Regions from separate parts of the Streptomyces sp. NPDC058864 genome, predicted to be linked through region 2. Evidence: riboswitches for the same ligand, from Rfam matches in the RefSeq annotation. Region 2 holds a riboswitch; each other region holds the start of a gene.
The links. Region 2 has a riboswitch for thiamine pyrophosphate ahead of ACFW3D_RS20640 (purine-cytosine permease family protein). Riboswitches for the same ligand answer to the same signal wherever they lie in the genome.
Positions count from the first base shown of each region.

Region 1: linked by a shared signal. The riboswitch ahead of ACFW3D_RS16630 (thiamine ABC transporter substrate-binding protein) and the one ahead of ACFW3D_RS20640 (purine-cytosine permease family protein) in region 2 are both predicted to bind thiamine pyrophosphate.
Region 3: linked by a shared signal. The riboswitch ahead of thiO (glycine oxidase ThiO) and the one ahead of ACFW3D_RS20640 (purine-cytosine permease family protein) in region 2 are both predicted to bind thiamine pyrophosphate.

Region 1 covers NZ_JBHYMQ010000018.1:40,977-44,225, reverse strand. The annotation lists gene ACFW3D_RS16640 (DUF4396 domain-containing protein) at 1-285, opposite strand, end outside; gene rlmN (dual-specificity RNA methyltransferase RlmN) at 712-1,818, shown strand; TPP riboswitch at 1,886-1,990, shown strand; gene ACFW3D_RS16630 (thiamine ABC transporter substrate-binding protein) at 1,982-3,073, shown strand; gene ACFW3D_RS16625 (ABC transporter permease) at 3,142-3,249, shown strand, end outside.
Region 2 covers NZ_JBHYMQ010000025.1:85,829-89,077, forward strand. The annotation lists gene ACFW3D_RS20630 (VOC family protein) at 1-371, opposite strand, end outside; gene ACFW3D_RS20635 (hypothetical protein) at 456-1,067, opposite strand; TPP riboswitch at 1,280-1,374, shown strand; gene ACFW3D_RS20640 (purine-cytosine permease family protein) at 1,366-2,778, shown strand; gene thiM (hydroxyethylthiazole kinase) at 2,860-3,249, shown strand, end outside.
Region 3 covers NZ_JBHYMQ010000036.1:35,919-39,167, reverse strand. The annotation lists gene ACFW3D_RS25125 (NAD(P)/FAD-dependent oxidoreductase) at 1-946, opposite strand, end outside; TPP riboswitch at 1,029-1,142, shown strand; gene thiO (glycine oxidase ThiO) at 1,138-2,286, shown strand; gene thiS (sulfur carrier protein ThiS) at 2,283-2,501, shown strand; gene ACFW3D_RS25110 (thiazole synthase) at 2,506-3,249, shown strand, end outside.

The DNA.
Region 1 (3,249 bases), on a different contig from region 2:
CTTCGCGGCGAGGATGCCGATCCCGTCGCCGGCCACGCAATGCATCGTGGAACCCACCACCTGCCGCCACTTCGCAGAGACGTACTGCTCATGGGTGCCCGGCAGCGGTTCCCGGCAGCTCAACACGTACAGCAACGCCCCGAACAGCCCGCTGAATGCGGTGACGATCACAAAGCCCCACTTCATGACCGTGGACTCCGGTGTCGTGCGGATGTCGATGGCCACGAACAGCACACCGATCGCGACCTGGATGAACCACAGGAGCATGACGCCCTCGATGAGCATCGTCGCCTCCTCCCGAGCTGTCCTCGGCGCTTCATCTCGCGGAACGGCCGAGCACTGCCCGGGCCGATTCCGGCCTTCGTCAGCAGCTCCGGGTCACCGGACAGCTCATGCCGTTCCGAGTCCTCTTTGCACGCTTGCACGCGTACACAGCTCGCGCCACGCGGCATCCGACCCGGGACCCCCGGCCTCTTCATTTGCCGTCGTGCAGAACGCGGAGATCACGACGCCGATGTTCGTGGAAGCCTGCCCACGTGAAAGGCGACGGTGGCGGCAGCCTGCCGCCGTCAGGTCCGGGAAAGCGCACGAGGCCGGGCCGTACCCGGGCCGTGGACGGGTGCCGGCGTCGCCAGGGGACGTCTGAGGGTGACGGGAGCCTCACGCATCCGACCTGGGGCCGCCCAATCGATCTGCGACACTGGACGCACCATGCCTGCACCCGGAGAACTCACATTCGTCGCGCCGCGCGGAGCCAAGAGGCCGCCGCGGCACCTTGCCGATCTCTCGCCCGAGGAGCGCCGGGAGGCGGTCGCGGAGCTGGGGGAGAAGCCGTTCCGCGCCAAGCAGCTGTCGCAGCACTATTTCGCGCGGTACGCGGACGACCCCGCCGCCTGGACGGACATCCCGGCGGCGGCGCGGGGGAAGCTGGCGGAGGGGCTGCTGCCGGACCTGATGTCGGTGGTGAGGCACAGCAGCACCGACAACGACACGACGCGCAAGACGCTGTGGCGGCTGTTCGACGGGACCCTGGTCGAGTCGGTGCTGATGCGCTACCCGGACCGGGTGACGATGTGCATCAGCTCCCAGGCGGGCTGCGGCATGAACTGCCCGTTCTGCGCCACCGGCCAGGCCGGGCTGGACCGGAACCTGTCGACCGGGGAGATCGTGCACCAGATCGTGGCGGGCATGCGCTCGCTGCGGGACGGGGAGATCCCGGGCGGCCCGGCGCGGCTGTCGAACATCGTGTTCATGGGCATGGGCGAGCCGCTCGCGAACTACAAGCGTGTCGTCGGCGCCATCCGCCGGCTGACCGACCCGGAGCCGGACGGGCTGGGGCTGTCCCAGCGGGGCATCACCGTGTCGACGGTCGGGCTGGTCCCGGCGATGCTGCGCTTCGCCGACGAGGGCTTCAAGTGCCGGCTCGCGGTGTCGCTGCACGCGCCCGACGACGAGCTGCGCGACACCCTGGTGCCGGTGAACACCCGCTGGAAGGTGCGCGAGGTGCTGGACGCCGCCTGGCACTACGCGGACGTGTCCGGGCGCCGGGTCTCCATCGAGTACGCGCTGATCAGGGATATCAACGACCAGGCGTGGCGGGCCGACCTGCTGGGCCGGCTGCTCAAGGGTCGCCGGGTGCACGTCAACCTGATCCCGCTCAACCCGACCCCCGGCTCGAAGTGGACGGCCTCGCGGCCCGAGGACGAGCGGGCGTTCGTGGCGGCGCTGGAGGCGCACGGCGTGCCGGTGACCGTCCGGGACACCCGGGGGCAGGAGATCGACGGCGCCTGCGGTCAGCTGGCGGCTTCCGAGCGCTGACCTGCGCTTGCTATGGTGACGGTCGTTTGCGGCCGTTTGCCGCGACATCACGCACATCACACAAAAGAACATCCGACAGGGGAGCGCACAGAGCGCTGAGAGTGCGGCACGGCCGCAGACCCTCGGACCTGATCCGGGTCATACCGGCGTAGGGAGTCACCACATGAGCACCACCCGTCGGCGTGTGGCCGGCACCGCACTGGCCGTCGCGCTCGGAGCGAGCGCGCTCGCCGCCTGCGGCAGCGACAGCGGGGACACCGCCAAGGACAAGGGCGGTGCCACCTCCAAGACCGTCACCCTGGTCAGCCACGACTCCTTCGCCGCGTCGAAGGACGTGCTGAAGGCGTTCACCGAGCAGACCGGCTACACCGTCAAGGTGCTGCGCGGCGGCGACGCCGGCGCCGCGGTCAACCAGGCCGTGCTGTCCAAGGGCAACCCGCAGGGCGACGTCTTCTTCGGCGTCGACAACACCCTGCTGTCCCGGGCCCTCGACAACGACCTGTTCGAGCCCTACGAGGCCAAGGACCTCGACAAAGTGCCCACCGCGCTCCAGCTGGACGCCGCGAAGCACCGCGTCACCCCGATCGACTTCGGCGACGTCTGCGTCAACTACGACCGGAAGTACTTCACCGAGCACAAGCTCCCCGTGCCGGAGAGCCTCGACGACCTCGTCAAGCCCGCGTACAAGGACCTGCTGGTCACCGAGAACGCCGCCACCTCCTCCCCGGGGCTCGCCTTCCTCCTCGCCACCACCGCGAAGTACGGCGACGGGGGCTGGGAGGACTACTGGAAGAAGCTCAAGGCGAACGGCGTCCAGGTCGTCGACGGCTGGGAGCAGGCGTACTACGACACCTTCTCCGGCGCCGGCGGCGGCAAGGGCGACAGGCCGCTGGTCGTCTCGTACGCCTCCAGCCCGCCCGCCGAGGTGCTCGGGCTGAAGACGCAGCCCGAGCAGGGGCCGACCGGTGTCGCGACCGGCACCTGCTTCCGGCAGGTGGAGTTCGCCGGGCTGCTGAACGGCGCGAAGAACACCGAGGGCGGAAAGGCGCTCGTCGACTTCCTGCTGAGCCGCGCCTTCCAGGAGGACATGCCGCTCAACATGTTCGTCAACCCCGCCCGCGGCGACGCCAAGCTGCCCGAGGTCTTCACCAAGTACGCGCCGGTCGTCGCGGAACCGGCCACCGTCGCCCCGGAGAAGATCGCCGGGAACCGGGAGCAGTGGGTCAAGTCGTGGTCCTCGCTCGTGCTGAAGTAACGAAGACCGCCGGGGGCAGGCGCGCCCGGGCCGCGGCCGTCCGGCCGCTCGCCGTACGGCTCGGCCTGATGGCCGTGCCGGTCGCGTTCTTCGGGCTGTTCTTCGGGTACCCGGTCGCCGCCATCGTCGCCCGCGGGCTTCGCGAGGGCGGGCGGTGGCGGTTCGGCCGGTTCGCT
Region 2 (3,249 bases):
TCGGCGTACAGCGTTTGCACGTGGGTGGCGCCGAGCGCGACCAGTCGCGCGCACTCGGCTTCGAGCACGGCGAGGCGCTCGTCCCCCACCAGCCCGGTGCCGACCCGGACGTCGAGATGCACCCGATTCTTGGCGGTCTTGCCTTCGGGGACACGCTGGAAGTACAGGCGGGGGCCCACGCCCGAGGGATCACTGCAGGCGGACCATGAACTCTGCTCGGCAGGAGGCAGGGTGCGGTTGTAGTCGTCCCAGGTGGCGAACCCCTCCGGAGGGGACGGCATGACATACCCCAGCACCTCGCACCAGAAGCGGGCGACGCGCTCGGGTTCCGCGCAGTCAAAGGTGACTTGGAACTTCTTGATCGCTGACATCGGCGCACCATAGCAGGCGGCCCCCGCCGTGAGACCCGGGCCACCGGACCTGTGCCCCAGGCGGGCCGGTACGGCCGCGGGTCCCTAGTCCGAACCGTCCGGCCGGGACAGGGGGACGTACAAGGCCTCACGCAGTCGGGCCGTCATGCCGACGCTCAGGCCCATCCTTGCGTGCTTGACCTCCCGGGCGAATACCGCGATCCGGTCGAGGTCTCGCAACTGCCGCCGCAACTCCTCCGCGAGTGATTGTTCGAGGTCGCCCTCGTCGTCGTCGCTCTCGTACATCAGCTGATCCATGGCTTCGACGGCTCGGCCGCTCACCCAGATCGCGAAGTCCGCACAGCCGTGCATATAGGTCTCGGCGGCGTGGAGCACCGCAGCGGCAGCGGAGTCGTCAGCATCGTCAGGGCCGTCCTGCCCGTCGTTGTGGCAGAAGTCGCTCAGGTAGAACGAGCCAAGCCCGCGTTTGATCTCCGCAAAGGCCGTCGAGTCGCCGAGGGCGGCTTCCCACAGGGCGTTGAGCAGCGGCCGGAGACTCAAGGTGAACTCGAACCGGTCCTCCTTCGGCAGCCGCTCATGCGTCCGCATCAGGCGTTCTGCAACTGCCACTGCGAACAGAACGCGCTCACCGTCCGATGCGGCGGTCAACCTCTCGGACACCCTTGCGTCCAGGTCCTTCCACGTCTCCTGCGTCACAGCCGTGGCTCTCTTCCGTGGTGTTCAGCCGATCGGCGCAGACTGTACCTCCGGATGCGTCCGGCGCCTTCTCTCCCGCTGGGAGCACCCTCATTCGCGCGGGAAGGAACGGGTCGGCGGAGCCGCCTTCCCGGCTGAGCCGCGGGCGATGCCCGCCCGCGCGGTTCCGCCCCATCGACGCGCCGGGCTCCGCCGTCGGGTTAGTCTGTGCCCTACCGGACACGGGGTGCCCCATTCGGGGGCTGAGATCACACCCGTCGAACCTGAACCAGTTCGCACTGGCGGAGGGATGTCTTCCATGCCATTGGCGCATGTTTCCGGCGGTCTGCCCGCCGACGGCCGACCCACAGTCTTCGACGGGCGCATGCCGGTGGCCGCCGGCGATCTGCGGATCGAGGCGCACGGCATTCAGCCGGTCCCGGAGAGCAACCGCTACGGCGGCCCGGGGCGCCTGTTCACCGTGTGGTTCGCCCCCAACCTCACCATGACGGGCGTGTTCACCGGCACCATCGGCATAGCCCTCGGCCTGGACTTCGCCACCGCACTCGCGGCCGTGGTGCTGGGCACCGTGGTCGGCGCGATACCCACCGCCTATCTGGGCACATGGGGGAGCCGGACCGGCGCGGGGCAGCTGCCGCTGGCCCGGCTCGCGTTCGGCGGGGCCGTCGCGGTGCCGGGCGTCCTGCAGTGGGTGTCCTCGGTCGCCTGGGACGCGCTGATCGGGCTGTTCGGCGGGGACGCACTGGCGCGGCTGTGCGGCTGGCCGTTCTGGCTCGGGGTCCTGGTCATGATGCTCGCCCAGGGCGCTCTCGGCGTCCTGGGCTACGAGGCGATCCACCGGCTCCAGATCGTCATGACGTTCGTGCTCGCCGCCGCGTTCGCGCTGATCGCCTGGAAGTTGCTCGACGGCGTCCACCCCGCGGTCACCGGCTCCGCCCATGGCGCCGACCGGGGCGGGGCGTTCGTCCTGACGAGCACCATCGCGTTGAGCCTGGCCCTTTCCTGGGCGCCGTACGCCAGCGACTTCAGCCGGTACCTGCCCAGGACGACTTCCGGCCCGCGCATGTTCTGGTACACCCTGGCGGGCCTGGTGGTGTCGTTCGTGGGCGTCCAGGCCCTCGGGCTGTGGGGCGCGTCCGTCCTGACCGACCAGACCGCCGCGGGCGTGGCCAAGCTGCTGGGCGGCGGGCCACTGGGGGAGTTCGGGCTGCTCGCCGTGGCTCTGGCGGCCCTGTGCAGCAACGCCATGAACGACTACAGCGGATCCCTGGCCCTGCAGACCGTCGGTGTACGCGTTCCCCGCCCGGCCGCGGCCGCTTTCGCCGCGCTACTGGGCTTCCCCCTCGTGCTGTGGATGCACGCGGCCGACACCACCGCCCGCTTCCAGAACGTGCTGCTGTTCGTCGGCTACTGGATTCCCGGGTTCGTGGCGATCGTCATCGTCGACTGGCTGGCCCGGGCACGGGCGCGGGCGGGCGCGGAGATCGACCTCGATGCCGAGACGGGCCGGCCGCAGCCCGGCTGGGCCGCCGTCGTCGCGTTCGTGGCCGCCTTCGGCGCGGCGGTGCCGTTCATGGACACCAGCCTGTACGTCGGCCCCGTGGCGGAGGCCCTGCACGGCGCGGACCTCTCCTACTACGTGGCGTTCCTCGTGGCCCTCGGGGTGTACACCCCGCTGCGCCTGCGTCTGCGCCGTCATCCGCGGCCCTGAGCCGTCGCGCCCCGCCTTTCCCGTCGCCCGGAACCGCCGCCGGCGCCCGTACACCGTCCGTCCTCCAAGGAGCGAGTCCGCATGCCCCCGACTTCCGCCGATCACACCGCCTTCGCCGCGCAGGCGCTCTCGCGCGTACGGGCCCACTCGCCGCTCGTCCAGTGCCTGACCAATTCGGTGGTGACCGGGTTCACCGCCAACGTCCTGCTGGCGCTGGGTGCTTCACCCGCCATGGTCGACATACCGGGGGAGGCCGGACCGTTCGCCGAGGTCGCCTCGGGCGTCCTGGTCAATCTCGGCACCCCGCACGCCGAGCAGCGCTCCGCCATGGCCGAGGCCGCACGGGCGGCTGCCGCGGCCGGCACCGCGTGGGTGCTCGACCCGGTGGCCGTCGGCGCACTGCCCGTGCGCACCGCGCTGGCGCGCGAGCTCCTGGAACTGCGGCCGACGGTCGTGCGGGGCAACGCCTCG
Region 3 (3,249 bases), on a different contig from region 2:
AGGGCACGGGGTCGTAGGGTTCGTCGCCGCCCAGGATGTTCGCGGCGGCCGTGCGCGGCCCCTGCACCGCGTTGTCCCAGTGGTGGATCAGCAGCCGCTCCCCGTACCGCGCCGACGGGAAGGAGGCGCAGTCCCCCACGGCGTACACGTCCGGCACCGAGGTGCGCAGCCGGTCGTCGGCGAGGACGGAACGGTCCGGCCCCAACTCGACGCCGGAACCGGCCAGCCAGCCGGTGGCGGGCCGGGCGCCGATCCCGACGACGACCGCCTCGGCGGCGAGCACGCTGCCGTCGGCGAGGTGCACCGCGTTCGGCTCGACGGAGGAGACGACCGCGCCGGTGCGCAGCTCGACGCCCTCCTCCGCGTACCAGCCGCGCATCCGTTCGGCGATGCGGGCCGGAAGCACCCCGGCGAGCGGGCGGTCGGCGGCCTCCACGACGGTCACCTCACACCCGGCGTGACGTGCCGCGGTGGCGAACTCGGCGCCGATCCAGCCCGCGCCGACCACCACGACCCGGTGCCGGCCCTCCAGCACCGGGCGCAGCGCGGTGGCGTCGTCCAGGGTGCGCAGCACGTGCACGCCGGGCGTGCCCTCGCTGCCCGGGAGCATGACCGGCTCGGCGCCGCTGGCCAGGACGAGCTTGTCGTAGCCGACCGGCCCGCCGTCGGTCAGGACCTGCCGTTCGCCGGGGAGCAGGGCCCTCGCGTGCCGCCCGAGCAGAAGTTCGACGCCGATGCCCGCGAAGTCGACGTCCAGCGCCGGGCCCTCCTCGGCGCCGAAGAGCACGCCCTTGGACAGCGGCGGCCGGTCGTAAGGGGCGTGCGGCTCCGCGCCGATCAGCGTGATCGTCCCGCCCCACCCCTGTTCGCGCAGGGACACGGCGGTCTGCACTCCGGCCATCCCGGCCCCGACGACGACGACACGCTGCTCGCTGCTGCTGGTCACGCGATCACCGTAACGCCGCCGACCGCTCGCAGGCCGGTACCGGTGCCCTACTCGCCGCGGATGGTGCGTACTAAGGTGGTTCAGGAGTACTCGCGGGAGCCCGGCGCACCGGGCTGAGAGGGCGGCTGGAGCGGCCGCCGACCGTACGAACCTGATCCGGGTCATGCCGGCGAAGGGAGGAGCGGAACATCATGCGGCGTCATGACGTCGTCGTGATCGGCGGCGGGATCATCGGGTTGGTCACCGCGTGGCGGGCCGGCGGGCGCGGTCTGCGGACGGCGGTCACGGACCCCGAACCGGGCGGCGGGGCCGCCCAGGTGGCCGCGGGGATGCTGGCCCCGGTGACGGAGGTGCAGTACGGCGAGCAGGCGCTGCTGGAGCTCAACCTCGCGGCGGCGCGGCGCTATCCGTCCTTCGTGGCCGAGCTGGAGGAGACCACGGGGCTCGACGTCGGGTACCGCACCTGCGGCACCCTCGCCGTCGCCCTCGACGCGGACGACCGCGCGCAGCTGCGCGAACTCCACGCCTTCCAGCAGTCCTTGGGCCTGGCCTCGGAGCGGCTCGGCGGCCGCGAGTGCCGCCGGCTGGAGCCGATGCTCGCCCCCGGCGTGCATGGCGGGCTGCGGGTCGACGGCGACCACCAGGTCGACCCGCGACGGCTGGCCGCGGCGCTGGTGCGCGCCTGCGAGCTGTCCGGGGTGGAGTTCCGGCGGTCGCGGGTGGCCCGGGTGGAGGTCACGGGCGACCGCGCGCATGGGGTCGTCCTGGAGGACGGCAGCCGGGTCGCCGCCGGGCAGGTGGTGCTGGCGGCCGGCAGCCTCAGCGGCCGGATCGAGGGGCTGCCCGCACGGGTGCTGCCGCCCGTACGGCCGGTGAAGGGGCAGGTGCTGCGGCTGCGGGTGCCGCCGGCCTACGCGCCGTTCCTGTCGCGGACGGTACGGGCCGTGGTGCGCGGCGGCCACGTCTACCTGGTGCCGCGCGAGAACGGCGAACTGGTCGTCGGCGCGACCAGCGAGGAGATGGGCTGGGACACCACCGTCACCGCCGGCGGCGTGTACGAACTGCTGCGCGACGCCCACGAATTGCTCCCCGGCATCACCGAACTCCCGCTGACCGGGACGCAGGCGGGCCTGCGCCCCGGCACCCCCGACAACGCCCCGCTGCTCGGCCGCGGCGCGCTGGACGGACTGGTGCTCGCCACCGGGCACCACCGCAACGGTGTGCTGCTGACCCCGCTGACCGGCGACGTGATGGCCGAGGTCCTCACCGGTTCGGAGGTCCCCGCGCAGGCCCGGCCCTTCTCCCCCGACCGTTTCGCCCTCCAGGAGCAGCACGCATGACCGCGCCCCTCCTTCTGTCCGTCTCCGTCAACGGCGAGGCGCGGGAGGTCGCCGAGGGCGTCACCCTCGACCGCCTGGTCGCGACCCTGACGGCCGCCCCGTCCGGGGTGGCGGCCGCGCTCAACGAGACCGTCGTCCCCCGCGCGCAGTGGCCGGCGACCCCGCTCCGCCACGGCGACCGCGTCGAGGTCCTCACCGCAGTCCAGGGAGGCTGACCCCATGGCCGACGACCCGCTGACCATCGGCGGCACCGCCTTCGGCTCCCGGCTGATCATGGGCACGGGCGGTGCGCCCAGCCTGGAGATCATGGAGCAGGCGCTGCTCGCCTCCGGCACCGAACTGACCACGGTCGCGATGCGGCGGCTGGACCCGACGGTCAAGGGGTCCGTGCTGTCCGTGCTCGCCCGGCACGGCATCCGCGTGCTGCCGAACACCGCCGGTTGCTACACGGCGGGCGAGGCCGTGCTCACCGCCCGCCTGGCACGGGAGGCGCTGGGCACGGACTGGGTGAAGCTGGAGGTGATCGCCGACGAGCGCACCCTGCTGCCGGACCCGGTGGAGTTGCTGGACGCGGCGGAGACCCTGGTGGACGACGGTTTCACGGTGCTCCCGTACACGAACGACGACCCGGTGCTCGCCCGGAAGCTGGAGGACGTGGGCTGCGCGGCGATCATGCCGCTGGGCTCGCCCATCGGATCGGGGCTCGGCATCCGCAACCCGCACAACTTCGAGCTGATCGTCGAGCGGGCGACGGTGCCGGTGGTCCTGGACGCGGGGGCGGGCACGGCCTCGGACGCGGCCCTGGCGATGGAGCTGGGCTGCGCGGCCGTCATGCTGGCCTCCGCCGTCACCCGGGCGAGGGAACCGGTGCTCATGGCGGAGGCGATGCGGCACGCCGTCGAGGCCGGGCGCCTGGCGTACCGGGCGGGGCGCATCCCGCGCCGCCACCACGCGACCGCGTCC